Regions from separate parts of the Streptomyces sp. NBC_00316 genome, predicted to be linked through region 4. Evidence: riboswitches for the same ligand, from Rfam matches in the RefSeq annotation. Region 4 holds a riboswitch; each other region holds the start of a gene.
What was found. Region 4 has a riboswitch for cyclic di-AMP ahead of OG878_RS16450 (C40 family peptidase). Riboswitches for the same ligand answer to the same signal wherever they lie in the genome.
Positions count from the first base shown of each region.

Region 1 (7,745 bases), 3.1 Mb from region 4:
CGGATCGACGGGCTCCTCGTCTCGCCCACCGACGGCGGCTCCCCGCAGATACTCGACGCCGCGCGCGGTGGTACCCCCATGGTCTTCGTGGACCGCTGGATTCCCGGGGTGGACGTTCCGGTGGTACGCGCCGACGGCTGTCCAGCCGTGCGGGACCTCGTCGCCCATCTGTACCGCCTCGGCCACCGCAGGCTGGCGATCATCGCCGGCCCGGCCGCCACCACCACCGGCAGCGAGCGCGTCGAGGCGTTCCGCGACGCCCTGGGCCGGCACGGACTCGCGCTGGCCGACGCCTACATCGGTCAGGGCGACTTCCAGGCGGACAGCGGGCGCCGTGCCACCGAGCGGTTCCTGGCCCTGCCCGAGCCGCCGGACGCGGTCTTCGCCGCCGACAACCTGATGGCCCTCGGCGCACTGGACGCGATCCGCGCGCGCGGGCTGCGGGTTCCGCAGGACATCGCGCTCGCCGCGTTCGACGACATCCCGTGGTTCGTCCACACCGATCCGCCGATCACGGCGATCGCCCAGCCGACCGGGGACCTCGGCCGAGCCGCCGTACGGGCGCTGGTCGACGTCATAGAGGGCCGGCCCCCGCAGTCCGTCACCCTTCCCGCCCGTCTCGTCGTACGCAGGTCGTGCGGCGAGCCCGCTTCGGACCAGAGGAGCAACCTGTGAGCAGTCAGGACGAGTTGCTGCGCATCGAGGGAATACGAAAGACCTTCCCCGGCGTGGTCGCGCTCGACTCCGTCGACTTCGACCTGCGCCGCGGCGAGGTGCATGTCCTCCTCGGTGAGAACGGCGCAGGAAAGAGCACGCTGATCAAGATGCTCTCCGGCGCCTACCGCCCGGACAGCGGACGGATCCTGGTCGACGGGAACGAAGTACGTGTCCACGGCGCCCAGGACGCCGAGCGGCTCGGGATCGCCACCATCTACCAGGAGTTCAACCTGGTGCCCGAGCTGACCGTCGCCGAGAACATCTTCCTCGGCCGTCAGCCACGCCGCTTCGGCATGATCGACCGCAGGAAGATGGAGGCGGACGCCGAGGAACTCCTGCGCCGGGTCGGCGTGAACGTCTCGCCGAAGGCCAAGGTGCGCGAACTGGGCATTGCCCGGCTGCAGATGGTGGAGATCGCCAAGGCACTCAGCCTGGACGCCCGCGTCCTCATCATGGATGAGCCGACCGCCGTGCTGACCAGCGAAGAGGTGGACAAGCTCTTCGGGATCGTCCGGCAGCTGCGCGCGGACGGGGTGGGGATCGTCTTCATCACCCACCATCTGGAGGAGATCGCGGCGCTCGGCGACCGGGTCACCGTGCTGCGCGACGGCCGCAGCATCGACCAGGTGCCCGCCTCGACCCCCGAGGGCGAGCTCGTACGGCTGATGGTCGGGCGCAGCATCGAGCAGCAGTACCCCCGTGAACGCCCGGAGACGGGTGAGGCGTTGCTCTCGGTGCGCGGTCTGACCCGCGGCGGCGTCTTCCACGACATCAGCTTCGACGTCCACGCCGGAGAGGTCGTCGGACTCGCCGGACTCGTCGGAGCCGGGCGCACCGAGGTCGTCCGCGCCGTCTTCGGCGCCGACCCCTACGACGCCGGGAGTGTCGAGGTACGCGGCGAACGTCTCGGCAAGGGCGATGTGAACGCAGCCATGGGCGCCGGAATCGGGCTCGTGCCCGAGGACCGCAAGGGCCAGGGCCTCGTGCTCGACGCCTCCGTGCAGGAGAACCTCGGCCTGGTCACCCTGCGGTCGGCCAGCCGCGGCGGTCTGGTGGACCTCAAGGGACAGCGCGCCGCCGCCGCCCGGATCGCCGAGCAGCTCGGCGTGCGGATGGCGGGTCTCGGCCAGCACGTCCGCACCCTCTCGGGCGGCAACCAGCAGAAGGTCGTCATCGGGAAGTGGTTGCTCGCCGACACCCGGGTGCTGATCCTCGACGAACCGACCCGAGGCATCGACGTCGGCGCGAAGGTCGAGATCTACCAGCTCATCAACGAGCTGACGGCGTCCGGCCACGCGGTCCTGATGATCTCCAGCGACCTGCCCGAGGTCCTCGGTATGAGCGACCGCGTGCTCGTCATGGCCCAGGGCCGGATCGCCGGCGAACTGCCCGCACACGAAGCGACCCAGGACGCGGTGATGGCGCTGGCCGTGACCGCCCCGTCCGTGACAACCACCCCAGATGTGAACGATGAAGTGGAGGGCTCCCGTGGCCACTGACACGATCAAGAGCAATACGGGGGCAAGTGGCGCCTCGGCGCTCCGCCGCATCCTGCTCGACAACGGCGCACTGAGCGCCCTGGTGGTCCTGGTGGTGGCGATGTCGCTGCTGTCCGGCGACTTCCTCACCACCCAGAACCTGCTCAACGTGGGTGTGCAGGCCTCCGTGACCGCGATCCTCGCGTTCGGCGTCACCTTCGTCATCGTCTCGGCGGGCATCGACCTGTCCGTCGGCTCGGTGGCGGCGCTCTCCGCGACCGTACTCGCCTGGATGGCGACGTCGGAGGGCGTCCCCGTGTGGATCGCGGTGATCCTCGCCGTGGTCACGGGCATCGCCTGCGGTCTCGTCAACGGCGCCCTCGTCTCGTACGGCAAACTCCCGCCGTTCATCGCCACGCTGGCGATGCTGTCGATCGGCCGTGGTCTGTCCCTCGTCATCTCGCAGGGCAGCCCGATCGCCTTCCCCGACTCCGTCTCCGTGCTCGGCGACACGCTCGGCGGGTGGCTGCCCGTCCCCGTGCTGGTGATGATCGCGATGGGGCTGGTCACGGCGGTCGTCCTCGGGCGTACGTACATCGGCCGCTCCATGTACGCGATCGGCGGCAACGAGGAAGCGGCGCGGCTTTCGGGCCTGCGCGTCAAGCGGCAGAAGCTCGTCATCTACGCCCTGTCCGGTCTCTTCGCCGCGGTCGCGGGCATCGTCCTCGCCTCCCGTCTGGCCTCCGCGCAGCCGCAGGCAGCGCAGGGGTACGAGCTGGACGCGATCGCCGCGGTCGTCATCGGCGGCGCCAGCCTCGCGGGCGGCGTGGGCAAGGCATCCGGAACCCTGATCGGCGCGCTGATACTCGCCGTGCTCCGCAACGGCCTCAACCTGCTGTCCGTCTCGGCCTTCTGGCAGCAGGTCGTCATCGGTGTCGTGATCGCGCTCGCGGTCCTGCTGGACACGGTGCGCCGGCGGGCCGGCGGTGGGTCCGCGTCGTCGGCGTCCTCGTCCGGTGCATCCGGGCCCCGGGGCAAGGGAGCCGCGAAAATCGCGATCGCCGCGGTGTGCGTGGCGGCCGTCGTCGCGGCCGTGTCGTTCTTCAACTCCGGCAACTCCGGCACGACCACCAAGGTCGGCATGTCGCTCTCCACGCTCAACAACCCCTTCTTCGTCCAGATGAAGGCGGGCGCGCAGGCCGAGGCGAAGGAGGCGGGCATCGACCTCACCGTCACGGATGCGCAGAACGATGCGTCGCAACAGGCCAACCAGCTGCAGAACTTCACCGGCGCGGGTGTGCAGTCGATCATCGTCAATCCGGTGGACTCGGACGCGGTGGGGCCCGCGGTGCGGGCCGCCAACAAGGCCGACATCCCGGTGGTCGCCGCCGACCGAGGCGTCAACAAGGCGGACACCGCGACGCTCGTGGCCTCCGACAACGTCGCGGGCGGCAGGCTCGCCGCGAAGGCGCTGGCCGAGAAGCTCGGCGGCAAGGGCGACATCGTCGTCCTCCAGGGCACCGCGGGAACTTCCGCCAGCCGTGAGCGGGGCAAGGGCTTCAGTGAGGGTCTGAAGGCCTATCCGGGGATCAAGGTCGTCGCCTCCCAGCCCGCGGACTTCGACCGCACGAAGGGCCTGGACGTCATGACCAACCTGCTGCAGTCCCACCCGCACATCACCGGAGTCTTCGCCGAGAACGACGAGATGGCGCTCGGCGCGGTCAAGGCGCTCGGCAGCAAGGCCGGCAAGTCCGTCGACGTCGTCGGCTTCGACGGCACCCCCGACGGTCTGAAGGCGGTCGCCGCGGGCACGCTGTACGCCTCGGTCGCCCAGCAGCCGAAGGAGCTCGGGAGGATCGCCGTGGAGAACGCGGTCGAGGTCGCGCGAGGCAAGCAGGTCGACAGCACGGTCAAGGTGCCGGTGAAGGTCGTGACGGGGAAGAACGTCGCCGACTTCTCCTGACCCGCCCCACCCCTCACGCGAGTGAAAGTAGGACAGTGATGCACGACTACGACCTGCTGGTCGTGGGGTCGGCCAACGCCGACCTGGTGATCGGCGTCGAGCGTCGGCCCGCGCCGGGCGAGACCGTGCTGGGCTCCGATCTGGCCGTCCACCCGGGCGGCAAGGGGGCCAACCAGGCCGTCGCCGCCGCCCGCCTCGGCGCGAGTACCGCGTTGCTGGCCCGGGTGGGCGACGACGCCCACGGGCGGCTGCTGCTGGAATCGCAGCGTGCGGCCGGTGTGGACACCGGCGGTGTCCAGGTCGGCGGGGCGCCCACCGGCGTCGCGCTGATCACGGTGGACCCGTCGGGCGACAACAGCATCGTGGTCTCGCCCGGGGCCAATGCCCGGCTGACCCCCGAAGACGTCCGCGCCGCCGCCGGCCTGCTCGCCGGTGCCCGCGTCGTCTCGGCGCAGCTGGAGATCCCCCTGGGGACCGTGGCCGAGGTGGCACGCACCCGGCCGGCCGGCACCCGGTTCGTACTGAACCCGTCGCCGCCCGCGCCGCTGCCCGCGGACGTGCTCGACGCCTGCGACCCGCTGGTCGTCAACGAGCACGAAGCCCGTTTCATGCTCGGCGCCACGGCCGGGGACCGTCCCGAGGACTGGGCGCGGGGGCTGCTGGCCCTCGGCCCGCAGTCGGTGGTGGTCACGCTGGGTGCGGAGGGCGCGCTGGTCGCCGACGGCCGTACCGACACCGTGGTGCGGGTTCCGAGCCTGCGGGTCGACGCCGTGGACACCACCGGCGCCGGTGACGCCTTCACCGCAGCCCTGGCCTGGCGTCTGAGCCGGGGCGAGGACCTCACGACGGCTGCCGCCTTCGCCGTGCGGGTGGGTGCCGCCGCCGTCACCAGGGAAGGCGCCCAGGAGTCCTTCCCGACCGCCGAGGAGGTCTCAGCGCTGTGAAGAAAGCCGGAATCCTGAACCGCCATCTGGCCGGGGCACTGGCCGAGCTGGGTCATGGTGACGCGGTCCTCGTCTGCGACGCGGGCATGCCCGTCCCGGCCGGTCCGCGCGTCGTCGATCTGGCCTTCCGCGCCGGCATCCCTTCCTTCGCCGACGTGCTCGAGGGACTCCTCGACGAGCTGGTGATCGAGGGCGCCACGGCAGCGAGCGAGGTGGGGGAGGCGAATCCGGAGGCCGCCCGGCTGCTGCAGGAACGCCTGCCCGGCCTTGAGCTCGTCGCACACGACGAGCTCAAGGCGCTGTCGGCGGGGGCACGGCTGGTGGTACGCACCGGCGAGGCGCGCCCCTACGCGAACGTCCTGCTGCGCTGCGGCGTCTTCTTCTGATCCGCGTTCCCCCGATCCGCGCGTCCGCGCAGTGAGACCCGGCACCGCCTCTGCGGTGCCGGGTCTCACTGCGTGCGCAACGATCGCGGCAGATGTGCCGGTATGGGCGATTTGGGGGAGCTGTTCCCTCTGACCCTTGGATTCCACCTCAAGTGGGTTTCGCCTCAGGGTGATTGGTGCCGCGCAAATCGCCCATTTCGGACTTAGTGGTGAGAGTCACGTTTGTGGTGAGGGAGGACTCCGAGCGCTGTCCGGTTCCCTTCTGTGCCAAGAAAACTCACTCCGGGATGTGGCGTCGGCAACACGGATTCCAGTGAATCGATCTTGCAAATGAATTGCGATCGGGAATTCGGGGCTTGTTTCGTCCGGTGTTTCTCGCCTACGGTCACCGTCAATCCGGATGGAACGCCGAATCCTGCCGCCGTCCGGGAACCCAACCCACTTACGTACGGCAGGAGCGGGGGAACCAGGTAAGCCGCCGATCCGGAATCCGGAACGGCTCGGGGTGAAGTCGCATTCATATGCGGCGGGGCATCTCCAGCCCGAACCCGACAGCTCACCTCGTAGGCGACGGAGAGGAATTCGCAATGCCTGCAAAGGGTAACCACCGTCGTCACAAGCCCAATTCGCTGACCCGCGGTCTCATCGCGGTGGGCACGGGCGGCGCTGCTCTCGCGCTTCCGGTGTTCGGCGCAACCGTCGCCTCGGCCGCGCCGGCGCAGCCCGCCGCCGCTCAAAAGGCTGTGGCGCCGACTGCCGTTTCCGTCAAGGGAATTGCTGCGCAGAAGGCCACGCCGACCACCTATTCCGTGATCATAGGTGATTCCCTTTCCAAGATCGCTCGTGCGTATTCCGTGAGCGGCGGCTGGGAGAAGCTGTACCAGGACAATCGACAGGTCATCGGAGCCAGCCCCGACCTGATTCGCCCGGGCATGACCCTGACCATAGGCGCCAAGTCCGAGTCCGCGGCTCCTGTTTCCTCCACTCCGGTTGCCGCGCAGCCCGTCACGTATGCGAACAACCTCGACGGCTGGATCAAGGAGTCGCTGGCCGTCATGGCCAAGAACGGCATCCCCGGCAGCTACGACGGCATCCACCGCAACATCATTCGTGAGTCCTCGGGCAACCCGAAGGCCATCAACAACTGGGACTCGAACGCCGCCAAGGGAACGCCCTCCAAGGGCCTGCTCCAGGTCATCGACCCCACGTTCAAGGCCTACCACGTGCCCGGTACGTCGATGGACATCTACGACCCGGTCGCCAACATCACCGCCGCGTGCAACTACGCCGCCGCCAAGTACGGTTCGATCGACAACGTCTTCGGGGCCTACTGACGCCCGGCCCTGCCGGCACTGATGTACGCCTGACGGGTGGTGAGGGAGAAGTCCCCTCGCCACCCGTCCGGCGTATGTCGCCCGGAGACGCGCGCTCAGCCCCGGAAGCGCTCATGCCACCAGGGGCCGGTCCCCCGGGGCGACGGGCGCAGGCAGCACCGTGGAACCACTCAGGTAGCGGTCCGTCGCGGCCGCGGCGGACCGCCCCTCCGCGATGGCCCACACCACCAGGGACTGGCCGCGTCCCGCGTCACCGGCGATGAACACCCCGTCCAGGCCGGTGCCGGGCGTCCGCCCGGCATGCTGAGCCGTTTCGGCCGTGAAGGCGGCATCCCGGGCGAAGTTCCCGCGGTCGTCCAGTGCGAGCCCGAGCTGTCTCATCAGTCCGGTGCCGCGCTCGGGGCCGTAGAAGCCGAGCGCGAGCAGGACCAGATCCGCCGTGATCACGTACTCGGTGCCCGGTCGCGGTCGTCTGGCCTCGGGCTCCACCTCCACCAGACGTATCCGACGCACATGCCCGGCCAGGTCCCCTTCGAAGCAGAGGGTGGCGGAGGCGAAGACCCGTGGATCCGTTCCCGCACGTCCCCGGGCTTCTTCGTGCGCATGGGAGATCCGGTAGACCTTCGGATACGTGGGCCAGGGCTCGGTGTCCCGCCGGACCTCACCGGGCTCCGGGTTGATGTCCAGCTGCACCACGGACGCCGCTCCCTGGCGCAGCGCGGTGCCCAGACAGTCCGAGCCGGTGTCCCCGCCCCCGATGATCACCACGTGTCTGCCCTCGGCGGAGACGGGGGGCGCGACGTAGTCGCCCTCCCTGACCCGATTGGCCAGGGTCAGATAGTCCATGGCCTGATGGACGCCGTTCAGCCCGCGGCCGGGGACGGGCAGCTCCCGCTGCCCGGTGGCCCCGACGGCGATGACCA
Region 1 is NZ_CP108023.1:646,179-653,923, reverse strand. It holds gene OG878_RS02955 (LacI family DNA-binding transcriptional regulator) at 1-675, shown strand, start outside; gene OG878_RS02950 (sugar ABC transporter ATP-binding protein) at 672-2,216, shown strand; gene OG878_RS02945 (ABC transporter permease/substrate-binding protein) at 2,206-4,158, shown strand; gene OG878_RS02940 (ribokinase) at 4,197-5,102, shown strand; gene rbsD (D-ribose pyranase) at 5,099-5,488, shown strand; cyclic di-AMP (ydaO/yuaA leader) riboswitch at 5,888-6,073, shown strand; gene OG878_RS02930 (transglycosylase SLT domain-containing protein) at 6,076-6,822, shown strand; gene OG878_RS02925 (glutamate synthase subunit beta) at 6,934-7,745, opposite strand, start outside.
Region 1: another riboswitch for cyclic di-AMP. It lies ahead of OG878_RS02930 (transglycosylase SLT domain-containing protein); the one in region 4 lies ahead of OG878_RS16450 (C40 family peptidase).

Region 2 (7,745 bases), 2.4 Mb from region 4:
TGGAGGGGTGGCCGACGAGCTGCCCGAGGTCGCGCCACGTCTGCGCGATCTGCGCCGCCGCCGTGGTCTCACCCTCGAGGCGGCCGCCCAGCGCGCGGGGCTTTCCCCCGCCCATCTCTCCCGGCTCGAAACGGGCCGCCGGCAGCCGTCGCTGCCGATGCTCCTCGCACTTGCCAGGATCTACGGTACGACGGTCTCCGAGCTGCTCGGCGAGATGTCCCCGGAACGTGACGCGATCGTCCGCGGCGCCAGGTTCGAAGGTGCCGCTGCCGACGGCTGGATGTACCAGCAGGCGGGCGGCTCCGGCCGGGCGATGCAGGCGCTGCGCGTCCGGGTTCCGTACGGCACCCAGGGCGAACTCGTGCGCGTCCATCCCGGCGAGGAGTGGCTGTACGTCCTTGCCGGACGACTGCGGGTGAGCCTCGGCGACACCGTGCACGATCTCGACCCCGGGGACAGCGCCCACTTCGACTCGCTCACCCCGCACCGGATCACCGCCGTCGACCGCGAGGGATCCGAGCTCCTCTTCGTCCACACCCTGCTGCAGAGCCCCACTGTCGAGCTGTGTCTCGGCAGCGCGATCCACCGCCGCTGAGACCGGCCCGTCCGGCCGTCCAGCCGTCAGAGAGGACTGTCATGTCCGATTCGGAGAACTTCGACCCGCTCACCCCGTCCGGGAAGGACCACGGCCCGCAGGACGGGAAGTTCCCGCGCGGCCTGGTGATCCGGCTGATCGCCTATCTCGTCGCCGGACATGTCTTCGCGGCCTTCCTCTACCTGCTCTTCGCGGTGGCCGGCAAGGGCTGACCGCCGGCCACCGCCGCCGGACGGTGGTCCGGCTACGCCTCGTCGAGGAGGCGGCCGCGCAGCTGCTCCAGCATCTGCGGAGTGAGCTTCAGCCCCTCGGCGAGATAGCGGTCGGTGCTGCCCCAGGTCTCCTCGATGGTGGTGAACGCCTGGGCCAGATATTCGGCGCGGGCGTCGAAGAGAGGGCTGAGCAGCTCCATCACCTCGGGTGACATCCCGGTCGCCGAGGTGTCGGTGCGGCGCACCTTGTACCGGCGGTGCGGGTCGTTGGACTTGAGGTAGTCCGCCTCGATGGCCTCGCGCTCGACACCGACCGCGAGCAGCGACACCGCGATGGAGATACCTGCCCGGTCCTTGCCCGCCGCGCAGTGCATCAGCGCGGGGACACTGTCCTCGGCCAGGGCGTGCAGCACCCGGCTGTGCTCGGCGGTGCGGTCCCTGACGATCGACCTGTACGAGGCGGTCATCCGGGCCGCGCCCTTGCCGTCGCCGAGGATCGTGCGCAGCTGCGCGATGTCGCCGTCGCGGACCATCCGCCAGAACTCGGCGCCGTCGGCCGGGTCCGAGAGCGGGATGCTCACGTTCCGCACGCCCGGCAGCTCCACGTCCAGGCCGTCGAGCCGGTGGTCCGCCGCATTGCGGAAGTCGAAGATCGTGTGCAGCCCGAGGCCGGCGAGGAAAGCCGCGTCCTCGTCGGTGGCGTGCGCGAGGTGGCCGCTGCGGAAGAGCCGTCCGTACCGCACCCGGCGGCCGTCCACGGTCGGCAGTCCGCCCACGTCGCGGAAGTTGCGCACGCCTGCCAGTTCGGGTTCCGTCGACGGGACCTGCGGCACCTGCTGCGTCACGGTGGCTCCTGGAGTGTCTGACGTCGGCGCGGCTCGCCGGCGAGGTCACTCCCGCGACGATACGACATCGATTCCTCAGCCAATCATCTTGGCTGTTCTCCGCCGGGACGCCGCTGAATTCCCACTGCGCAGGCGTTGCCCGGCCACCTGCAGGCGCTCGATGATGTGCGGAACTGTGTGAATGTGGGGGCGGGATGATCGAGACGGGTGGCACGGGCCGGACCTGGCTGCTGACCGGGGCGGCGGGCAGCTACGCACTGCATCTGACCGACCGGGACGAACTGCTGCATCTGCACTGGGGGCCTCGCATCTCGCTCGCGGCCGCCGAGACCCTCGCCGCCGCGCCGGAGCCGCCCGCGCGGGGCTTCGAGTCGCCGCTGGACGGCCGTGAGGAGTATCCGGTGGAGGGCGGCCCCCGGTTCGTCCGGCCCGCCCTCTCCGTACGCACCCCCGCGGTCCGCGGTACCGAATGGGCCTTCGCCGGGGCCGTGGTGGACGGCGAAGAGCTCCGTATCGCGTTCTCGGACTCCGTGCAGCGGCTCGATCTCACGCTCCACTACCGGATGCGGGACGACTCCGATGTGATCGAGCGCTGGGCCACCGTCACCCATGCCGGCCCCGACGGGCCGCCGCTGGAGCTGCTGCGCGCCGACGCGGCCGCCTGGACCCTGCCCGCGCGCGACGGCTGGCGCCTCAGCCATCTGCACGGGCGCTGGGCGGCGGAGACGCAGCTCGTGCGATCGGAGCTGACCTACGGCGAGAAGGTCCTCTCCAGCAGGCGCGGCCACACCGGGCACCAGGCCCTGCCCTGGGTGGCGCTCGACGCGGACGCAGCCGCCACCGAGGAGCACGGCGAGGTGTACGGCTGTGCGCTCGCCTGGTCCGGGTCGTGGCGGATCGCCGTGCAGCAGCTGCCCGACGGGCTCGTGCAGATCACCGGCGGGGCCGGATACGACGAGTCCGGGCTGCTGCGGCTCGCACCGGGGGAGACGTACACCACGCCCGTGTTCGCCGGCCTGTGGAGCCCCGAAGGATTCGGCGGGGCGAGCCGGGCCTGGCACGCCTGGCAGCTGGCCCACGTCGTCCCGGATGCCGCGAGCCTGCGGCCGGTGCTCTACAACTCCTGGGAGGCGACCGGCTTCGACATCGCGGAGGACCAGCAGCGCGCCCTCGCAGTCCGTGCAGCGGCCATGGGCGTCGAACTGTTCGTGGTGGACGACGCGTGGTTCGGGCGGCGCACCAGCGACCGGGCCGGACTCGGGGACTGGACCCCGAACCCCGAACGGTTCCCCGGTGGGCTGAAGCCCCTCGCCGACGAAGTGCACGCGCTCGGCATGCAGTTCGGTATCTGGGTCGAACCGGAAATGGTCAACGCCGACAGTGATCTGTATCGCGCGCACCCCGATTGGGTGCAGCACTTCCCCGGGCGGACCCGGACGGAGTTCCGTCATCAGCTGGTGCTCAATCTCGCCCGGAGCGATGTGCAGGCCTATCTGTGGGAACAGCTCGACACGCTGCTCTCCAGTGCCCCGGTCGACTATGTGAAATGGGACTTCAACCGCTGTTTCTCCGATGCGGGCTGGCCGGGCGAGGAGTATCCGCAAAGGCTCTGGACCGCACATGTGGATGCGTTGTACGCGTTGATCGACCGATTGCGGGCCGCCCACCCCGGTGTCGCCTTCGAGTCCTGTTCGGGCGGCGGCGGCCGGATCGACCTGGGGATCCTCGCCCGTACCGACCAGGTGTGGACCTCCGACAACACCGACCCGCTCGACCGGCTCGCCATCCAGGAGGGCTTCGGGCAGATCCATCCGGCGCGGGTGATGGCCGCCTGGGTCACCGACAGCCCGAACGTCCAGCTCAACAACCGGGTCAGCTCGCTGCGCTTCCGTTTCGTGAGCGCGATGGTCGGGGTGCTCGGAGTCGGCGGGGATCTCACCGAGTGGAGCGACGAGGAGCTGGCCGAGGCCCGGAGCTGGGTGGACCTCTACAAGGAGATCCGCCCGGTGGTGCAGCACGGGGCGCTGTACCGGCTGCGTGCGCCGCGCGGCGGTCTCAGTGCGGTGCAGTACACGCACGGTGACGAGACGGTGGTGCTCATGTGGCTGGAGGCGCAGAGGTACGGGGAGCGCCCACCGGCCCTGCGGCTGCGCGGACTCGACGCCGCGGCGACGTACACCTGCGTGGACACCGGGGTGGTCCACCACGGCTCCGTGCTCCTTCATCAGGGGCTCCGCACGGGGCTGCGGGGGGACCTGGACGCGCGGGTGCTGAGACTCCGCCGCGGAGAATGTTCATGACATGTCCGTATTGGTGCATTTAGCGGAACATGCCCCATTTAAACGGGAGATGATCGGCGACTCGTGAGCGGGATCATATCCGTGACGGTGTGTGGCGGCGCGGCGGGTGGGTAATCCGTCTGCCGCGCGGAATTCCAAGATCCCTGATCCACGGAGTGTGACCGGAATTCCGCGCCGATTTCCCGGCGTCGATTCCGTTGCGGAACCGGAGGCTTGTTATGCCCGTCCTCGCTCGTTTACGGTCACCGTCAATCCGGATGGACCGCCAAATCCTGCCGCCGTCCGGAATTCACACCCACTCATCGCGTGGCAGGAGCGGGGGAACCAGGTAAGCCGCCGATCGGGAAATCCGGCCGGCTCGGGGTGAAGTCGCACGACCTGCGACCGGGCATCTCCAGCCCTAACCCGACAGCTCACCTCGCAGGCGCCGGAGAGGAAATACTTCATGCCCATATCGGGTAAGCACCGCCGTCCGAAGTCCAGCACCATCGCTCGTGGCGTCGCCGCCGCCGGCGCCGGCGGGGCCGTCATCGCCCTTCCGCTGCTCGGCGCCACCGGTGCCCACGCCGCGGAGCAGGCCGTGCCCGCCGCCGCGAAGTCCGCCGCCACGGTGAACGCCGCCCCGGCCGCCCCGGTCGTGAAGAAGCAGGCCGAGACCCGGACGTACTCCGTCGTCTCCGGCGACTACCTGGCGAAGATCGCCGCCGACCAGAAGGTCGAGGGCGGCTGGCAGAAGCTGTTCCAGGACAACCGCACGGTCATCGGTGAGAACCCGAGCCTGATCGTCCCCGGCATGAAGCTGACCCTCGGCGGCACGGCGTCCGCCGCGGCCCCGTCGACCGCCCCCGCGCCGGCCGTCAAGCCTGCGGCCGCCCCCAAGCCCGCGGCCGCCGCCGGCGAGAGCAACAGCTCCGGCTACGTCCACCCGGTGCCCGGCAAGCACACCACCAACTACCGTGCGTCCGGCGCCAACTGGTCCAGCGGCAGCCACACCGGCATCGACTTCCCGGTCGCCACCGGCACCAGCGTGAAGGCGATCACCTCCGGCACCGTCGTCACCGCCGGCTGGGGCGGCGCGTACGGCAACCAGGTCGTCATCAAGCACGCCGACGGCCGCTACTCGCAGTACGGCCACCTGTCCTCGCTCTCCGTCTCGGCGGGCCAGACCGTGACCGTCGGCCAGCAGGTCGGCCTGTCGGGTGCCACCGGCAACGTCACCGGCCCGCACCTGCACTTCGAGGTCCGCACCGGCCCCGCGTACGGCTCGGACATCGACCCGGTCGCCTACCTGGCCTCGCACGGCATCTACGTCTGATCCGATCGGGCCTGATCCGAACGGCTGGGTGAAGGGGCGGTGCGCGGCGGTGCACCGCCCCTTCACTTATTCCCCCTTTACCAAAATCTGACCGGGTGGTCTATGTCACCTCCCGTCAACCCCTTATTACGGTCGCGTAGGTCACATTCGGCGGTGCAGGATGTGCCCTTGTGGCAGACGATTCGAGAAAAAATCAACGTGGCGTCAGTAACCGGTATGGCGCGATCGGGTCGTACGCAGCGATTGGCGACAGCTTCACCGAGGGAGTCGGTGACCTGGGTCCGGACGGAACCTTCGTCGGCTGGGCGGACCGCTTCGCGGTACTTCTCGCGGACCAGCTCCCCGACCCCGATGCGGCGACGGACACCGGCGGAACCGATGGATCCACCGGTCCGGCTCACGGGAATTTCCGGTACGCCAATCTCGCCGTACGCGGACGCCTCCTCGACCAGATCGTCGAGGAGCAGGTACCGCGCGCCAAGGAACTCGCCCCCGATCTGGTGAGCTTCTGCGCGGGCGGCAATGACATCATCCGGCCCGGCACCGACCCCGACGACGTGGCCGAGCGCTTCGAGCGCGCGGTCGCCGAACTGACCCGGTCCGTCGGCACTGTCATGGTCACCACCGGCTTCGACACCCGCGGCGTTCCCGTGCTGCGTCATCTGCGCGGCAAGATCGCCACGTACACCGCCCATGTGCGCTCCATCGCCGACCGCTACGACTGCCCGGTCCTCGACCTGTGGTCGCTCCGTTCCGTACAGGACAGGCGCGCCTGGGACGACGACCGGCTCCATCTGTCGCCCGAGGGACACACCCGGGTCGCGCTGCGCGCCGCCCAGGTCCTCGGCCTCGATGTGCCGGCCGACCCCGACCAGGAGTGGCCGCCGCAGGCCCAGCGCGGCACGCTCGAAGTGCGCCGCGACGACATCCACTGGGCGCGCGAGTATCTGGTGCCGTGGATCGGACGGCGGCTTCGCGGCGAGTCATCCGGCGACCACGTCGAGGCGAAGCGCCCCGACCTGCTGCCGCTGTAGTCGCCGCGTCGTACGCGATCACCGGACGGGCCCGTTCTCCCTCGGGCCCGTCCGGTTCTCCTCAGTCCCGTCCCGCGATCGAGGACAGCGGCAGCAACGGGCGTTCCCCGTGCCCCGGTGCGTGCAACGGGCCGGCCGGAACGCGCTCCAGGACGCCACCGGCGAAGACGTCGTACAGCGGCAGCGTCTCCAGATGCACATATCCGATGTGGCAGTCGCACACCGCGAGCGGACAGGCCTGCGGGCCCAACGCCCGCCGGTAGCTGCCGTCGTAGAGATTGCCGAGCTCGGCCGGGACGAAGTGGCAGCGACGCACCGTCCCGTCCCCGTCCACCGAGACGACCGACTCGCCGGTCCGGCAGGGCAGGCCGGCCGAGCGGTGCGGATGCCGGCTGTACGGGAAGAGCGGGTCGAGCGCCGTCCAGCGGTCCGCCTCCTCGTCCGTGTACGTGTGGCCCTCCGCGGCATTGACCCAGAGATAGACCTCGTCGGGCAGATCGGCGCGCAACCGCCGCGCCTCGTCGAAATGGCCGTCGAGGCCGACGACGCCGACGCTGTGGCGAACCCCCAGAGCGGTCAGCTCACGGCACTTGGCGAGGAACCGGTCGTACGGTGTCTGCCCCGGGTGGTACGTGCACCACAGCGCGATCCTGTCGCGCGCGGTTCCGTCCGCCTCGGCCAGCCACCGTGTCCGACCGCTGAGATTGGTCTGGATCGCGACCCGCCCGATGTGCGGCAGCTGCGCCAGCTCGACCAGTGCCCTGCGGTACCAGGAGCGGACCAGCCCTTCGCCCCACGGCGTGAACAGCACCGAGATCCGGTCGCCGGTCTGCGCCGCCACCCACGCGGTGAACCGCTCCAGCGCGGCACGGTCCGCGCGCAGCTGCTCCGGGCTGTCGCGCCGCTTGGCGAACGGGCAGTACGGGCAGTCGTAGTCGCACGACGCCAGCGGACCGCGGTACAGGATCGTCAGGTCCATGGGCGCGCTCACTTCAGTTCGTACGCGGCCATCGCGGCCCGTACGGCGGGGGAGAACAGCTCGGGACCCAGCGCGTCGGAGTGCGCGAGGCCCTCGGGGGAGAGCCGCAGCAGCCCGGCGGCGCCGTCCAGCCAGCCGCGTGCCTCGAACCGGTTCAGCTCGCTGCGGAAGTCGTCACCGGGCCAGGTGCCGAACCGCTCGTGGTAGTCGGCCGCCTGCAGACCCCGGGCCTGCAGCAGCGACTGCAGCAGATGGCGTCTGCGCGCCTCGTCGCCGTCGACATACCGGCCCACTTCGGCGCGCGAGAAGTCCTCGGCGGCGGTGTAGCTGTCGATGATCGCCCGCACCTCCCGCATCTCCACCGCGTAGTCGAACGAGTAGTGCAGCCGCGAGGTGTACGAACGCGCGCCGCACCCCAGGCCGATCATGCCGTCCGTCTGGCACGCATGGTCGGTGGGGCCCTCC
Region 2 is NZ_CP108023.1:1,373,177-1,380,921, reverse strand. It holds gene OG878_RS06225 (XRE family transcriptional regulator) at 1-595, shown strand, start outside; gene OG878_RS06220 (DUF6126 family protein) at 637-807, shown strand; gene OG878_RS06215 (tyrosine-protein phosphatase) at 840-1,652, opposite strand; gene OG878_RS06210 (alpha-galactosidase) at 1,847-3,952, shown strand; cyclic di-AMP (ydaO/yuaA leader) riboswitch at 4,235-4,394, shown strand; gene OG878_RS06205 (M23 family metallopeptidase) at 4,398-5,267, shown strand; gene OG878_RS06200 (SGNH/GDSL hydrolase family protein) at 5,438-6,301, shown strand; gene OG878_RS06195 (STM4011 family radical SAM protein) at 6,363-7,280, opposite strand; gene OG878_RS06190 (STM4012 family radical SAM protein) at 7,289-7,745, opposite strand, start outside.
Region 2: another riboswitch for cyclic di-AMP. It lies ahead of OG878_RS06205 (M23 family metallopeptidase); the one in region 4 lies ahead of OG878_RS16450 (C40 family peptidase).

Region 3 (7,745 bases), 3.8 Mb from region 4:
CCGACGGGACCCGCACCCTCGACCCGTACTCCAAGCTGCTCGCCGAGCGCATCGTCTTCCTCGGCACCACGGTCGACGACACCGCCGCGAACGACCTGATCGCGCAGTTCATGTACCTGGAACACGCTGCGCCCGACCGTCCCGTCTCCCTCTACATCAACTCCCCCGGCGGCTCGTTCGGCGCCACGACGGCGATCTACGACACGATGGAGTACCTCGCGTGCGAGGTGCAGACCTTCTGCCTCGGCCAGGCCGGAGCCGGTGCGGCCCTGCTGCTTGCCGCGGGCACGCCCGGCCGTCGGCACGCCCTGCCCGGAGCCAGGATGGTCCTCCAGCAACCCGCACTTCCCGAACCGGTGCAGGGCCAGCCGTCCGATCTGGAGATCGAGGCGCGGGAACTGGACCGCATCCGCGGGCTGCTCACCGGTCTGCTGGCCCGCCACACCGGCCACGAGACCGAGCGGATCGCCGCCGACATCGACCGCGATCTCATCCTGGATGCGCCGGGCGCCAAGGCGTACGGCCTGGTGGACCACGTCCTGGAGAACCGTAAGCCGTTCCTCCCGCCGAACAGTGCGAGGTGAACGTCCCATGCAGCCACCGGAGTTCGCGCCGCTGCCCGCACTGACGTGCGCCGAGGGCGAGTTCATCGACTGTTACCTCGAAGTCCTCGACCAGCTGGGCCGGATCAACCCGGCTCACGGCAGCGACACCTATCGCGCGCTGCGCGCGGCGCAGGCCCTCGCCTCGCGGGCGCGCGCCCTGCGGGACGCACTCGCGTTGATGCACGAGCGCGGTGAAGCACAGCTCCACGCTGCCACATTGGCCCGGGCGCTGCGCGTGTTGGACGGGGAACGGCGTGCCGAACGGGTCACCGTGCCCCCTGCCCCGACGAGTTGATCAATTCCCTTCCGCGACACGCCCGGCGTGCCGATCAGAATTCCTCGCTCTTTCGGCGTAGGAGATCCCCCGCGCGGGGGACAGCTCAACTTGCGTTCCCGATGTGGGCGGCAAGCGGAATCTCTTGTTCCGCCGCTGGTACAGGACCGATCAGGGCGACCGGGCGAGACCCCGAAGCGGCTCTGTCCACCCGAACGGGTCATTCGTCATGAGGTTCACACAGCGCCTTTCCACCTCGGAAATCCGGCAGTCGGTGAGTCAAGATCCCTGGGACGACAAGCCCCCGCCACCGCGGCGGGGCGGTCCGGGTGGACGCCGAGTCCTGCCGCCGCCCGGATGCCTGGTCGACAGGAGTGGATCGGCAGGAGTGGAGGACCCGAGCACAACGGGTCGGCCGGGAATCCGGTCGACCCTCGGGGTGAAGCCGCCGCGTGCGGCCGGGCAACTTCGCCAGCCCGAACCCGACAGGTCATCCTTCACAGGCGGCTGACGAAGGGTTGCGCATGAGTGCGCAGGTTCATGTCCCGTCTCTGCTCACCCGGGCCGGTACGGCCACGGTTCTGACGCTCGCCGCCGTCGGCGGCCCCATGATCGCCCCCGGCTCCGTGGCCGAGGCCCAGGCCCAGGCCGTGACTCATTCGGCGAAGGCGCTCAAGATCGCCGCGTCGAAGAGGGGGTCGCCCTACCGGTACGGGGGCACCGGCCCGCACCGCTTCGACTGTTCGGGTCTGACGCAGTACGCGTTCAAGAAGGCGGGCAAGAGGCTCCCGCGCACGGCCCAGCAGCAGTACAACAAGACCCGGCACATCTCGTCCTGGCATCGGCAACGCGGCGACCTGGTCTTTTTCCACTACGGCCGCTTCGTCTACCACGTGGGGATCTACGCCGGCAAAGGCCGGATCTGGCACTCCCCGAAGTCCGGTGCCGTGGTGCGGCTGGAGAAGATCTGGACCAGGAGCGTCTGGTACGGACGGGTCCGCTGATCCCTTGTGCCGCCGGCCCGGCCCTCGTCCGTTCACGACGCGACGCGAGGGCCCGGGCCGGGCGGTCAGGTCTGGACGGGGACGGTCCAGGGAAGCTCGATCCAGACGGTCTTGCCTCCTTCTGCGGTCGGTGTGACCGTGAGCTGTCCTCCGCACTCCTTGGCCAGACAGCGGATGATCACCATGCCGCGCCCGTTGTCCTGCCGCACGGCGGCGGGCAGTCGCTGGGGCCAGCGCGGGTGGCTGTCCGTCACCCCTAGGCGCAGCTGCTCCTCCCGCTCCAGCCGGAGGTCCACCGTGAACGTGGGCGACTGGCCGAAGGTGTGCTGGACGGCGTTGGTGGCGAGCTCCGAGACGATGAGCCGGATGCTGTCGGCCACCTCGCTGTCATCGGCCAGGCCCCAGTCGGTGAGCACGCCGGCCACGTATCTCCGGGCCGAGGAGACCGAAAGCGGCTCGCTCGGCAGAGTGACACGTGCTTCTTGATGGTCTGCCATGGCGAGCCGTCCCTTTCCCACCCGGACCGACCCGCGGTCGGTCCGGGATGCGCTTCGCGCCAGAGTGCCATTGATGCTGCCCTCCGCGACGGGGATCCACCAAGATATGCATATATCTGTCGCTCGATGCGGTGAACTCTGCCTCGGAAGCCCGCACATGGGCGGCACACTGGCCCCTCGGCACGAGGGGGAGGGAGGCCGCCCATGCAGCATGGACCAGCGGTGCGCCGCCGCAAGCTCGGGGAGGAGCTGCGCGGTCTGCGCCATGCCTCCGGACTGACCAGCCGGGACGCGGCGCGGATGCTCGGCTGGCACCAGTCGAAGGTGAGCCGCATCGAGACCGGGGTCAGCAGTGTGAAACCGGCCGATGTGAGCCGGCTGCTGGATGCCTACGGTGTGAACGACCCGCAGTTGCGGACGCTCCTGAAGATGCTCGCAGGCTCTGCGGGCGGTGGCGGCACCGGCTGGTGGCATGCCTACAGGGGTCTCATCCCGCCCCAGTACCGGGACTTCATCAGTCTGGAGTCCCAGGCCAGGACCGCCCGCACGCTGGAAACCTCCGTGGTGCCGGGGCTGTTGCAGACCGCCGACTATGCACGGGCGGTGACCCGTGCGTCACTGGACGACCTGCCCGCCGGTCAGCTGGACTCGCTGGTGGAGGTACGGCTCGCCCGGCAGGGCGTGCTGCGGACCGATCCGCCGCTGCGGCTGACCGCGGTGCTCGACGAGGCGGTGCTGCGGCGCGAGGTCGGTGGGCGCCGGGTGATGCGGGACCAGCTGCGCCATCTGGCCCGGGTGTCACAACTACCGCATATAAAACTGCAGTTGCTGCCCTTCTCGATGGGTGGGTACGTAGGGCTCACCGGGCCTTTCGTTATCTTCTCTTTTCCGCACACTTCTGATCTGGATGTGGTCGTACTCGACCATTTGACGAGTAGCCTCTATCTGGAGCGGAAAGAAGACCTTGAGGCGTACAGCTCGGCCTTCGCCACGATGCAGGCACACGCGCTGTCGCCGGAGCACTCGTTGGACCTGATCGCCGCAATCGACCGCGACGGTTAGGAACCTCAGACTGCCCGAGGGGGCCCGATGCCCGATTGTCCCGCCCAGCAGACGTTGAAGTGGCGGCGCAGCAGCCGCAGCACCGGGATGAACAACTGCGTGGAAGCAGCGTCGTTCGGTCCGGAGCTGCTTGCCGTGCGCGACTCCAAGGATGTGTCCAGGCCCCCGCTGCGGTTCTCCGCGGCGGCCTGGACGTCGTTCGTCGCCGGCCTGACCGACGGTCCGGCCGGCTGACCGACCCGGTCAGGGTTCCGGCCGGGGCTGCGGTCAGGCCGACGGGGCCGTCCGCAGCACGGTCTCGACCGCGGTGTCGATCTGCGCACCGGTCAGATCGGCCCGGGCGGTGAGCCGCAGCCGCGAGATCCCGTCCGGAACCGACGGGGGCCGGAAGCAGCCCACCGCCATCCCGGCCGCCCGGCAGTCGGCGGACCAGCGCACCGCCGCGTCCGGCGAAGGCGCCCGGACCGAGACGACGGCGGCGTCGGGGCGCACGGCGGTCAGCCCCGCCGCGGTCAGCCGTTCGTACAGGGCGGTGGCGACCGTACGGGCCCGGCCCGCCCGCTCCGGCTCGCGGCGCAGCAGTCGCAGGCTCGCGAGGGCGGCGCCCGCCGCGGCCGGTGCGAGCCCGGTGTCGAAGATGAACGTACGGGCGGTGTTGACCAGATGGTCGATCACCCGGGCCGGCCCGAGGACCGCTCCGCCCTGACTGCCCAGGGACTTGGAGAGAGTGACGGTGGCGACGATCCCTTCGCCGCCCGCGAGACCGGTGGCGGCGAGGGCGCCGCGTCCGCCTTCCTCTAGCACGCCCAGACCGTGCGCGTCGTCGACGAGCAGCGCGGCCCCCTGCGCACGGCAGACGTCGGCCAGCTCGGGCAGCGGTGCGGCGTCACCGTCGACGGAGAAGACGGAGTCGGTGACGGCCAGGGCGCGGCCGCCGTGCGCGTGCAGCGCCTTCCCGACGGCCTCGGGGTCGGCATGCGGTACGACGGCGGTCTCGGCCCGGGAGAGCCGGCAGCCGTCGACGATGGAGGCGTGGTTGCCCGCGTCGGAGACGATCAGGGAACCCCGGCCGGTGAGGGCGGTGAGTGCGGCGAGATTGGCCGCGTAGCCGGAGGAGAGGACCAGTGCGGCCTCGAAACCGCAGAATGCGGCCAGTTCGCGTTCGAGTTCGGCGTGCAGTGCCGTGGAGCCGGTGACCAGCCGGGAGCCGGTGGCGCCCGCTCCCCACCGGTGCGCGGCTTCGGCGGCTGCGGCGGTCACCTCGGGGTGCCGGGTGAGGCCCAGGTAGTCATTGCTCGCAAGGTCCAGCAGTTCCGGTTCGGCGGGCCGGGCGCGGAGCGTGCGGACGAGTCCGGCATCCGCACGGCGGCGGGCCTCGTCGTCGATCCATTCGAACGGGGCGAAGGGCATGTCGGCGGTCCCTTTTGTAGGCAGCTCACAGACCCTAACCGGGGGCGCAGCCGGGCATGGTGTGGCAATACACACACCCTCTGCCGGTCCTGTTGTCCGGTTCCTCCTTGGCTGCGGGTGGTGGAGTAGGCCAGGATCATCGCCATGGACCTCCTGAACACGCTGGTGGACAAGGGACTGCGGCGCGAGCTGCCGACCCGCGAAGAAGCCCTCGCCCTGCTGGCGACCTCCGACGACGATCTGCTCGAAGTGGTGGCCGCGGCCGGAAAGGTGCGCCGCCAGTGGTTCGGCCGGCGCGTGAAGCTGAACTATCTGGTCAATCTCAAGTCCGGGCTCTGCCCCGAGGACTGCTCGTACTGCTCGCAGCGCCTCGGCTCCAAGGCGGAGATCCTCAAGTACACCTGGCTGAAACCGGATGAGGCGTCGAAGGCCGCCGCTGCCGGGGTGGCGGGCGGCGCGAAGCGCGTCTGTCTGGTGGCGAGCGGCCGCGGCCCGACCGACCGGGACGTCGACCGGGTGTCGCAGACCATCGAGGCGATCAAGGAACAGAACGAGGGCGTCGAGGTGTGTGCCTGCCTCGGTCTGCTCTCCGACGGACAGGCGGACCGGCTGCGGTCGGCTGGCGCCGACGCGTACAACCACAACCTCAACACGTCCGAGGGGACGTACGGGGACATCACCACCACCCACACCTACGCGGACCGGGTGCAGACCGTGCAGCAGGCGCAGGCGGCGGGGCTCTCCGCGTGCTCCGGGCTGATCGCCGGCATGGGCGAGAGCGACACGGATCTGGTCGATGTCGTCTTCTCGTTGCGCACACTGGACCCGGACTCGGTTCCGGTGAACTTCCTGATCCCGTTCGAGGGGACCCCGCTCGCCAAGGAGTGGAACCTCACCCCGCAGCGCTGCCTGCGCATTCTGGCGATGGTCCGGTTCGTCTGCCCGGATGTCGAGGTCCGGCTCGCGGGCGGCCGCGAGGTGCATCTGCGCTCGATGCAGCCGCTCGCGCTGCACCTGGTCAACTCGATCTTCCTGGGCGACTACCTGACCAGCGAGGGCCAGGCGGGACAGGCGGATCTCGACATGATCGCGGACGCCGGTTTCGAGGTGGAGGGCGCGGGCACGACGACGCTGCCCCGGCACCGTACGGAGGCGGGGGCCGAGCCGGGGACCGGCGGCGGTTGCGGTGGGCACTCCGGGGGCTGTACGCCCTGCGGTGAGGGGGCCGACGAGCCCTCGTCCGTCGAGGCCGAGGCTCCGGCCGCGCGCACGGATCTGGTGGCGGTCCGCCGTCGTGGCGCGGGGACGGATGTCGCGCCCAATGCCTGAGCCCCTCTCCCTCCCGGAGTTGCGGACGCTGGACCGGGCCCATGTCTGGCATCCGTACGGCCCGATGCCGGGCCGTCAGGAGCCGCTGGTCGTGGAGTCCGCGTCCGGGGTACGTCTCCGGCTCGCCGAACCGGCCCATGGGCAGCACGAGTTGGTCGACGGCATGGCGTCGTGGTGGTCGGCGGTGCACGGATACAACCACCCGGTACTCAACGAGGCGGCGCGCGGTCAGCTGGACCGGATGAGCCATGTGATGTTCGGCGGGCTCACCCATGAGCCCGCCGTGCGGCTGGCAGCCCGGCTCGTCGAGATCACGCCGGAACCGTTGCGTCATGTCTTCCTCGCCGACTCCGGCTCGGTGTCGGTCGAGGTCGCGGTGAAGATGTGCCTCCAGTACTGGCACTCGACCGGACGGCCGGCGAAGAAGCGGCTGCTGACCTGGCGCGGTGGCTACCACGGGGACACCTGGCAGCCGATGTCGGTGTGCGACCCCGAGGGCGGCATGCACGGGCTGTGGTCGGGCGCGCTGCCCCGGCAGGTCTTCGCCGACGAGCCGCCGGGCGGTTTCGACGCGGAGCCGGACGCGGCGTACGTACGGCATCTGCGGGACCTGATCGCGCGCCACGCCGATGAGCTGGCCGCGGTGATCGTGGAGCCGGTGGTGCAGGGTGCGGGCGGGATGCGCTTCCACTCCCCCGGATATCTGCGGGCGCTTCGCGAGGCGTGCGATGAGCATGACGTGCTGCTGGTCTTCGACGAGATCGCCAGTGGTTTCGGACGTACGGGAAAGCTGTTCGCCGCCGAGCACGCCGGTGTCTCCCCCGACGTCATGTGTGTCGGCAAGGCGCTGACCGGCGGATATCTGACGATGGCCGCGACGCTGTGCACCCCGCAGGTGGCGGACGGCATCTCGCGCGGCGAGGTGCCGGTGCTGGCCCACGGGCCGACGTTCATGGGCAATCCGCTGGCCGCCTCGGTGGCCCTTGCCTCGATCGACCTGCTGCTCGGCCAGGACTGGCAGCGGGAGGTCAAACGCCTGGAGGCGGGGCTGCGGGACGGTCTTGCCGGTGCGCGTGCCCTCGCCGGCGTACGGGACGTACGCGTCCTGGGCGCGATCGGCGTCGTACAGCTCGATCACGACGTGGACATGGCTGCGGCCACCGAGGCTGCGGTCCGCGAGGGCGTGTGGCTGCGTCCGTTCCGGGACCTCATCTACACGATGCCGCCGTATGTGACCGAGGACGACGATCTGACGCGTATCTGCCGTGCGGTGTGCGCGGCGGCGCGGGAGGGCTGAGACATGCCGGTACTGGTGGTGAGCGGCACGGGTACGGAGATCGGAAAGACGGTCGTCACGGCGGCGCTGGCCGCTGCGGCGGTCGCCTCCGGGCGTTCGGTGGCCGTGCTCAAGCCGGCTCAGACGGGTGTCGCGCCGGGAGAGCCGGGCGATGTGTTCGAGGTGCGCCGGCTGGCGGGTGAGACGGTCACCGGCCTCGAACTGGCGCGTTTCCCGGAGCCGTTGGCGCCGGACACGGCGGCCCGGCGGGCGGGCATGGCGCCCGTG
Region 3 is NZ_CP108023.1:7,533,168-7,540,912, reverse strand. It holds gene OG878_RS33635 (ATP-dependent Clp protease proteolytic subunit) at 1-584, shown strand, start outside; gene OG878_RS33630 (hypothetical protein) at 592-900, shown strand; cyclic di-AMP (ydaO/yuaA leader) riboswitch at 1,228-1,400, shown strand; gene OG878_RS33625 (C40 family peptidase) at 1,404-1,883, shown strand; gene OG878_RS33620 (ATP-binding protein) at 1,949-2,380, opposite strand; gene OG878_RS33615 (helix-turn-helix domain-containing protein) at 2,585-3,442, shown strand; gene OG878_RS33610 (DUF397 domain-containing protein) at 3,470-3,676, shown strand; gene OG878_RS33605 (8-amino-7-oxononanoate synthase) at 3,710-4,852, opposite strand; gene bioB (biotin synthase BioB) at 4,997-6,181, shown strand; gene OG878_RS33595 (adenosylmethionine--8-amino-7-oxononanoate transaminase) at 6,174-7,478, shown strand; gene bioD (dethiobiotin synthase) at 7,482-7,745, shown strand, end outside.
Region 3: another riboswitch for cyclic di-AMP. It lies ahead of OG878_RS33625 (C40 family peptidase); the one in region 4 lies ahead of OG878_RS16450 (C40 family peptidase).

Region 4 (7,745 bases):
CACGGCGTCCCGCTGGAGGTCGTCGTCGTAGGCGACTGCCCGCTCGACGAGAAGCTCGTGGCCCAGATGCAGGCCGCGCGCGAGGCGATGGTCAACGCCGCGAAGTACGGTGGCGAGGGGGGCGCCGTACAGGTCTACGCGGAGGTCGAGGGCCGCACGGTCTTCGTCTCGGTACGGGACCGGGGGCCGGGGTTCGACCCGGATTCCGTACCGGCGGACAGAATGGGCGTAAGAGAATCAATCATCGGCCGGATGCAGCGCAACGGCGGTACGGCGCGGCTGCGTTCGGTGCCCGGCGGGGGCACGGAAGTCGAGCTGGAGATGGAGAGGGCGAGCGATGACGGAGACCACTGAGGCAGCCGGGGGCCCGGAGCGTCGGGTACGGGTCGTGCTCGTCGACGACCACCGGATGTTCCGCACCGGGGTACAGGCCGAGATCGGGCGCACCGAGGAGACCGGTGTCGAGGTGGTCGGCGAGGCCGCCGACGTCGACCAGGCGGTCACTGTCATCACGGCGACCCGCCCCGAGGTCGTCCTCCTCGACGTCCATCTGCCGGGCGGCGGCGGCGTCGAGGTGCTGCGCCGCTGCGCCCCGCTGATGGGCGCGGTGGAGAACCCGGTGCGGTTCCTGGCGCTGTCCGTCTCCGACGCCGCCGAGGACGTCATCGGTGTCATCCGGGGCGGCGCCCGCGGCTATGTCACCAAGACGATCACCGGTACCGACCTGGTCGACTCGGTCTTCCGGGTCCAGGACGGCGACGCGGTGTTCTCGCCGCGGCTGGCCGGCTTCGTCCTCGACGCGTTCGCCTCGACGGACGCGCCGCCGGTCGACGAGGACCTGGACCGGCTGACGCAGCGCGAGCGCGAGGTGCTGCGGCTGATCGCCCGCGGCTACGCGTACAAGGAGATCGCCAAGCAGCTGTTCATCTCGGTGAAGACCGTCGAGTCGCATGTCTCGGCGGTGCTGCGGAAGCTCCAGCTGTCGAACCGGCACGAGCTGACACGGTGGGCGACGGCGCGACGGCTGGTCTGAGTCAGCTGCTCTCCTGTCCGGCATCGAGCGAGATGTTCAGCTTCTCGCCGATCCGGCGGTAGCCGATGCCCGCGTAGATCCGCTCCACAGCGGCATCGGCCGGCTCCAGCCACACCACCCGGCAGCCCCTCGCGAACGCGGTCGCGGTCAGATGGGCGGAGAGCGCGGCGCCGATGCCGCGGCGGCGGAAGGTGCCGGCGACGGCGAGACCGGCCAGTTCGGTGAGGCCGTCGACCGGGACCGAGCAGCCGCCCGCGCCGGCCGGTACGCCGCCCAGCAGGGCGAGCGCCGCCACTCCGCCGCCCGCCACCGCGTTGCGCAGCCATGCGGCTTCGCCGCCCTCGGGCTCCCCGGTACCGCCGTAGCCGTGGTGCTGCACGCGGGCGGCGACGTCGAACTCGGTGTCGGTGGCAGGTTCGGCGATGACGAGGGCGTCCACCGGCTTCGGCTCCGCGAGATCCCCGGCGGCGCAGGCCAGGACCGGCGCCAGGTTCTCCACGGTGAAACCGGCGGCGGCCAGAGCGGGTTCGACCGCGGGTGCGCCGCCGCGCAGGTACTCCAGACGCGGCATCCGGCCCCGCTCCCGAAAGGCGGCGATGAGCGCCTGCACATCGGCCGCGGTCGGTTCGGCGTCACGGTCCGGGATCGCGTAATTCGCGTATTTCAGGGACCAGTTCGGGTTGTAGCGGATGGTGAACGGGCCGATCCGGAGATGGTCGGGGGAGCGGAGGGCGAGCGTACGGATGTGGCTCTGGACGTCGGCGTCCATGGGCATGTGCGGTTCTCCTCGATCCGGCCCGGTCCGGTGGAATTCCGGACCGCGGAGCCGGAGCCTATGCCACCCGGGTCGCTCCGGCGAAAGGCATTTGGTCGATCGGCGCGATACGGATCGGTGCTCCGGGGCGCGGTGCGTGGATCATCTGGCCGTTGCCGATGTACAGGCCGACATGGCTGACACCGGAGTAGAAGAACACCAGGTCGCCGGGGGCGAGTTCGGAGCGGGAGATGCGCTGTCCGGCGTTGATCTGGGTGTACGTGGTGCGGGGGAGCGAGACGCCGGCCGAGCGCCAGGCGGCCTGGGTCAGTCCTGAGCAGTCGTACGAGGACGGGCCGGTCGCGCCCCAGACGTACGGCTTGCCCAGTGCTCCGTAGGCGAACGTGATGGCCTCCGCGGCACGGGCGTTGGGGGCGGCCTGGGTGCCGGCGCGCGGGGCGCTGCGATCGGCATGGGCATCGGCGGAGTGTGCGGTGCCCAACTGGTCGTAGGCGGCGCGTTCCGCGGGCGACAGCGTGTCCAGGAGTTTCTGGGCGTCGGCCAGCTTGCTCCTGACGGTCGCCCGGTGCTTCTTCAGTTCGGCCCGGCGGGCGCCCAGCGCCGCCAGCTCCTCGCTCGCCTCGGCACGCAGCTGGGCGATCTCGGTGACCTGCCGTCGCACCCTGGAGACCTCGCCGGCCTGCCGGTCGGCAACCCGGTCCGCGTACGAGGCCCGTTCCAGGTACTGGTCGGGGTCGGAGGAGAGCGCCAGCTGGACGGCGGGGTCGATGCCTCCGGTGCGGTACTGCGCGGCGGCGAGCGAACCGAGTGCGTTGCGGGAGGCGTTGAGGCGTTCGGTCCTGCGGGCGGCCTCGTCGCGCAGCGCGCCCAGCGACTCGGTGACGGTGGCCGCCTTCTCCTTCGCGCCGTTGTACTGCTCGGTGGCGACCTCCGCGTCGTGGTACAGCCGGTCCACCTTGGCCTTGATCTGGGCGGGGGTGAGCTGTGGCTCGGCATGTGCGGAGCCCGGGAGGGCGGCGGCGGTTGCAGCCCCGGCAAGGGCGAGGGTGGCTGCGGTGCGGGCAGCGGAGCCGGTGCGCGGGAGCTGCTTGGGTTTTCGATGAGCGGCCACGGGGGGCGGGGTTCCTTGCTCTCGACTGCCCGTCGGGGCCTACCGGCGGGCCCGCGGAGGTCCGGCGGCGGGGTGCCAACAGGGGGAGCGGCCCGCCACCGGACTCTTCGGCGGGGTGACCGGCCTGCCGTCCGGGTGCGGAGCGGCGGTGAGCCGGTCACCTGGATAGGGACGCTAAACCCGGGACAGGGAGGAGAGACGTAATGACTGCTATTGCCTGAATTTGGCGAGGCGATGTCCTCGAGTGACCGGGAAAACCGCACCGGGTTCAGACAGCCGGTGCAGGCCCGACTGAAATGCCGAGGAGACCCCACCTCGCCGAAGAGTGGTGATATGGCCCCGGCTAGGCTGCGGCCCCATGGACGTACTCATCAATGTCTTCGTCGCGCTGCACATCATCGGTATCGCCTCCCTGCTGGGCGGCTTCCTGACCCAGATGAAGGCGATGGGTGCCGGCACGGCGCGCTTCGTCCCGGCGATGCTGCACGGTGCGCTGACCATGCTGGTCACCGGTGTCGTGCTGGTCGGGCTCAACCAGGCGGACGACCACCCGGTCAACAACATCAAGATCGGCGTGAAGCTCGCGGTCCTGGTCGTGATCCTCGCGCTGGTCTACGTCAAGCGGGACGAGGAGAAGGTCGAGAAGGGCGTCTTCGCGGCGGTCGGCGGGCTGACGGTCGCCAACATCTTCATTGCGACGCTCTGGACCTGAGCCGGTCCTCCCGGCCGACGGACGAGCCCCTGCGGATCCTTCCGAAGGGGCTCGTCGCATGAAGCGCATGGATCCGCGCTGCGGGGAGCGTGCTAGGCGGGCCGCACGCTGCCGTAGATCGGCATGTAGTAGATCGACTCCTCGCGGACGTTCGCCCCCGGCTTCGGGGCGTGGACCATCATGCCGTCCCCCTCGTAGATGCCGACGTGGCTGATGTCGTCGTAGAAGAAGACGAGGTCGCCCGGCTGCAGATCCGCCGTCGCGATCCGGGTGCCGATCTCGACCTGGTCCCAGGTGGTGCGCGGTATGTCGACGCCCGCGGCCTTCCAGGCGGCCTGGGTCAGTCCCGAGCAGTCGTACGAGGAGGGGCCGGTGGCACCCCAGACGTACGGCTTGCCCATCTGGGAGCGGGCGAAGGCGAGGGCCTTCTCCCCCTTCGTCGTCGTCGTGGTGGTGCTGCTGCCCGAACCGGTCCCGGTGCTCGTCCCCGTGCCGCTGCCGGATGCGGCCTGCTGCGCCGCCTCGTCCGCCTTGCGCTTCGCCTCGGCCTGCTGACGGGCGAGTTCCTCCGCCTTGCGCTTGGCCTCCGCCTCCTTCTTGCGCTCCAGCGCCGCGAGCCGCGCCTTCTCCTCGGCCGTCAGCTTCGACAGCATCGCGCGCGCCTCGCCCAGCTTCTTCTGGACGTTCTCCTTGCTGGTCCGCAAGGTGTCCTGCGACTCGGTGAGCGCCTCCAGGCTCGTCACCGCCTCCGCCCGCTTCTTCGACGCCGCGGCCTGCTGCGTACGGAAGTCCGTGACGGCCTTCTGCTGCCGGCCCGCCATCCGGTCCATCAGCTGGTTCTGGTCGAAGTACGACTGCGGGTCGTCGGCCAGGAAGAAGGTGGCGGTCGGCGCGATGGAGCCGGTGCGGTACTGCGCAGCCGCGTAGTTGCCGAGTTCCCTGCGGGCTTCGTTCAGCTTGTCGGCACGCCTGGCCACATCGTCCAGCAGGGCGTCGACCTTGCCCCGCTGTGCGGTGGAGGCCTCCTTCGCCTGGTTGTACTTCTGGGTCGCGGTGCCCGCCTGCCGGTAGAGGTCGTCGACCTTCTTCTGCACATCCTCGATGCTGGGCTTCGGCGAGGCCGGGGCGGCCGTGGCGCTCTGTGTGGACAGCAGGGTCACACCTGCCAGAGCGGCCGTCGTGAGTCCGACAGCGGGGGTGGTGCTGCGCACCCGGGTGCGCGGTTTGCGGTGCGACGCCAAGGCAGGCATCTCCTTCCGTGGACCGCCTACCGGGTTAGCTGTCGGGTTCGGGCGGAACGGAAGGCTGCCCTACGGTCCGAGTGGGGACATGGACCGATTCACCCCGGTTGTGCGTATGGGTCCCCGGTTCCGAACTCCCGTGAAGGCAGCCCGGATTCGGCGCGGGTGCCCGTTTCGGCGTGGATCGCCTCAAGGGAGGACGGGCCGCCCGTCGGAGCACGCTAGCCAACCCATGGTGCTGCTGTGAAGGTTGATGTTCGATATGCCCGATACATTTTCGTGACCTTGGCGACGGGGCGGCGGTACGGGCCCGGCAGCCCGTCCTTCCCTTACGGGACGTGGCCGGACGATCTCCGTACGTGCTCGCACGTCCGCCCGTGTACGCACCGTGCTTCACCATGCGGCCCGCACGGTGTCGGTGCGGCGGCCTAGACTCGTCAAGCGATGAGCAGCCTCTTTGACGACAGCTTCCTGGCCGGCCTCCAGCACTCGGAGGAAGAGCCCCCGCCGCCCCCCGAGGACTCCGCACCCGAAGCGGTGCCGGAGGACCTCTTCGCGGGCGTATTCGACGCGCCCCCGCCACCCCGGGACGCGTACTACCGGGACGGCGCCCACCGCCCCGTCATCGACGCTGCCGCCCTTCTCGACGGGCTGAACACCGAGCAGCGCGCCGCCGTCGTGCATGCGGGGTCACCGCTGCTCATCGTCGCCGGAGCCGGCTCCGGCAAGACCCGGGTGCTCACCCACCGCATCGCCCATCTGCTGGCCGAGCGCGGGGTGCACCCCGGCCAGATCCTGGCGATCACCTTCACCAACAAGGCCGCGGGCGAGATGAAGGAGCGCGTCGAGCAGCTCGTCGGACCGCGGGCGAACGCGATGTGGGTCATGACGTTCCACAGCGCGTGCGTACGGATCCTGCGCCGCGAGTCGAAGAAGCTCGGCTTCACCTCGTCCTTCTCGATCTACGACGCCGCCGACTCCAAGCGGCTGATGGCCCTGGTCTGCCGCGATCTGGACCTCGACCCGAAGCGCTTCCCGCCGAAGGCGTTCACGGCGAAGGTCTCGAACCTGAAGAACGAGCTGATCGACGAGGAGACCTTCGCCGGTCAGGCCGCGGACGGCTTCGAGAAGACGCTCGCCCAGGCCTACGCGATGTACCAGTCCCGGCTGCGCGAGGCCAACGCACTGGACTTCGACGACATCATCATGACGACGGTCCACCTGCTCCAGGCGTTCCCCGATGTCGCCGAGCACTACCGCCGCCGCTTCCGGCACGTCCTCGTCGACGAGTACCAGGACACCAACCACGCGCAGTACACGCTCGTACGCGAACTGGTGGGCCCGGCCGGACCGGCCGACGCCCCGGCCGAGCTGTGTGTCGTGGGTGACGCGGACCAGTCGATCTACGCCTTCCGCGGCGCGACCATCCGCAACATCCTCCAGTTCGAGGAGGACTACCCGAACGCGACGACGATCCTGCTGGAGCAGAACTACCGCTCCACGCAGACGATCCTCTCCGCGGCCAACGCGGTCATCGAACGCAACGAGAGCCGCCGTCCCAAGAACCTCTGGACGAATGCGGGCGAGGGCGCCAGGATCACCGGCTACGTCGCCGACACCGAGCACGACGAGGCGCAGTTCGTCGCCGACGAGATCGACCGGCTGACCGACGCGGGCGACGCCAAGGCCGGAGACGTCGCCATCTTCTACCGGACGAACGCGCAGTCCCGCGTCTTCGAGGAGATCTTCATCCGCGTCGGCCTGCCCTACAAGGTCGTCGGCGGCGTGCGCTTCTACGAGCGCAAGGAGGTCCGGGACGTCCTGGCCTACCTCCGAGTCCTCGCCAACCCCGAGGACACCGTCCCGCTGCGCCGCATTCTGAACGTGCCGAAGCGCGGCATCGGCGACCGCGCCGAGGCGATGATCGACGCACTGTCGCTGCGCGAGAAGATCACGTTCCCGCAGGCGCTGCGCCGCGTCGACGAGGCGTACGGTATGGCGGCCCGGTCGGCGAACGCCGTCAAGCGGTTCAACACGCTGATGGAGGAACTCCGCACGATCGTGGAGTCCGGCGCGGGCCCCGCAGTGGTGCTGGAGGCCGTCCTGGAGCGGACCGGCTATCTCGCGGAGCTCCAGGCATCCACCGACCCGCAGGACGAGACCCGCATCGAGAACCTTCAGGAACTCGCCGCCGTCGCCCTCGAATTCGAGCAGGAGCGGGGCGAGGAGGAGGGCGCGGGCACGCTGGCCGAATTCCTGGAGAAGGTCGCACTCGTCGCCGACTCCGACCAGATCCCCGACGAGGACACGGACGGCTCCGGCGTCATCACGCTGATGACACTGCACACCGCGAAGGGCCTCGAATTCCCGGTGGTGTTCCTGACCGGCATGGAGGACGGCGTCTTCCCGCACATGCGGGCGCTCGGGCAGGTCAAGGAGCTGGAGGAGGAGCGGCGTCTCGCGTACGTCGGAATCACCCGGGCCCGTGAGCGCCTGTACCTGACCCGGGCGGCGATGCGCAGTGCGTGGGGGCAGCCCTCGTACAACCCGCCGTCGCGGTTCCTCGAGGAGATCCCGGACCGGCATCTGCAGTGGAAGCGGACCGGACCGATGGCGGCCCCGGCCGGACCGACCTCGGGGATCACGTCGTCGCTGTCCTCGTCGCGCTCGCGCTCGGGCCCCTCGGGCTTCGCGACCCGGCGCACCTCGGACAAGCCGACGATCACGCTGGCGGTCGGGGACCGGGTCACGCACGACCAGTTCGGGCTGGGCACGGTGACGGCGGTCGAGGGGGTCGGCGACCAGGCGAAGGCGACGGTCGACTTCGGGGACGAGCGGCCGAAGAAGCTGCTGCTGCGGTACGCGCCGGTGGA
Region 4 is NZ_CP108023.1:3,725,924-3,733,668, reverse strand. It holds gene OG878_RS16475 (PspC domain-containing protein) at 1-354, shown strand, start outside; gene OG878_RS16470 (response regulator transcription factor) at 338-1,033, shown strand; gene OG878_RS16465 (GNAT family N-acetyltransferase) at 1,035-1,808, opposite strand; gene OG878_RS16460 (C40 family peptidase) at 1,867-2,919, opposite strand; gene OG878_RS16455 (hypothetical protein) at 3,278-3,631, shown strand; gene OG878_RS16450 (C40 family peptidase) at 3,724-4,881, opposite strand; cyclic di-AMP (ydaO/yuaA leader) riboswitch at 4,880-5,044, opposite strand; gene pcrA (DNA helicase PcrA) at 5,317-7,745, shown strand, end outside.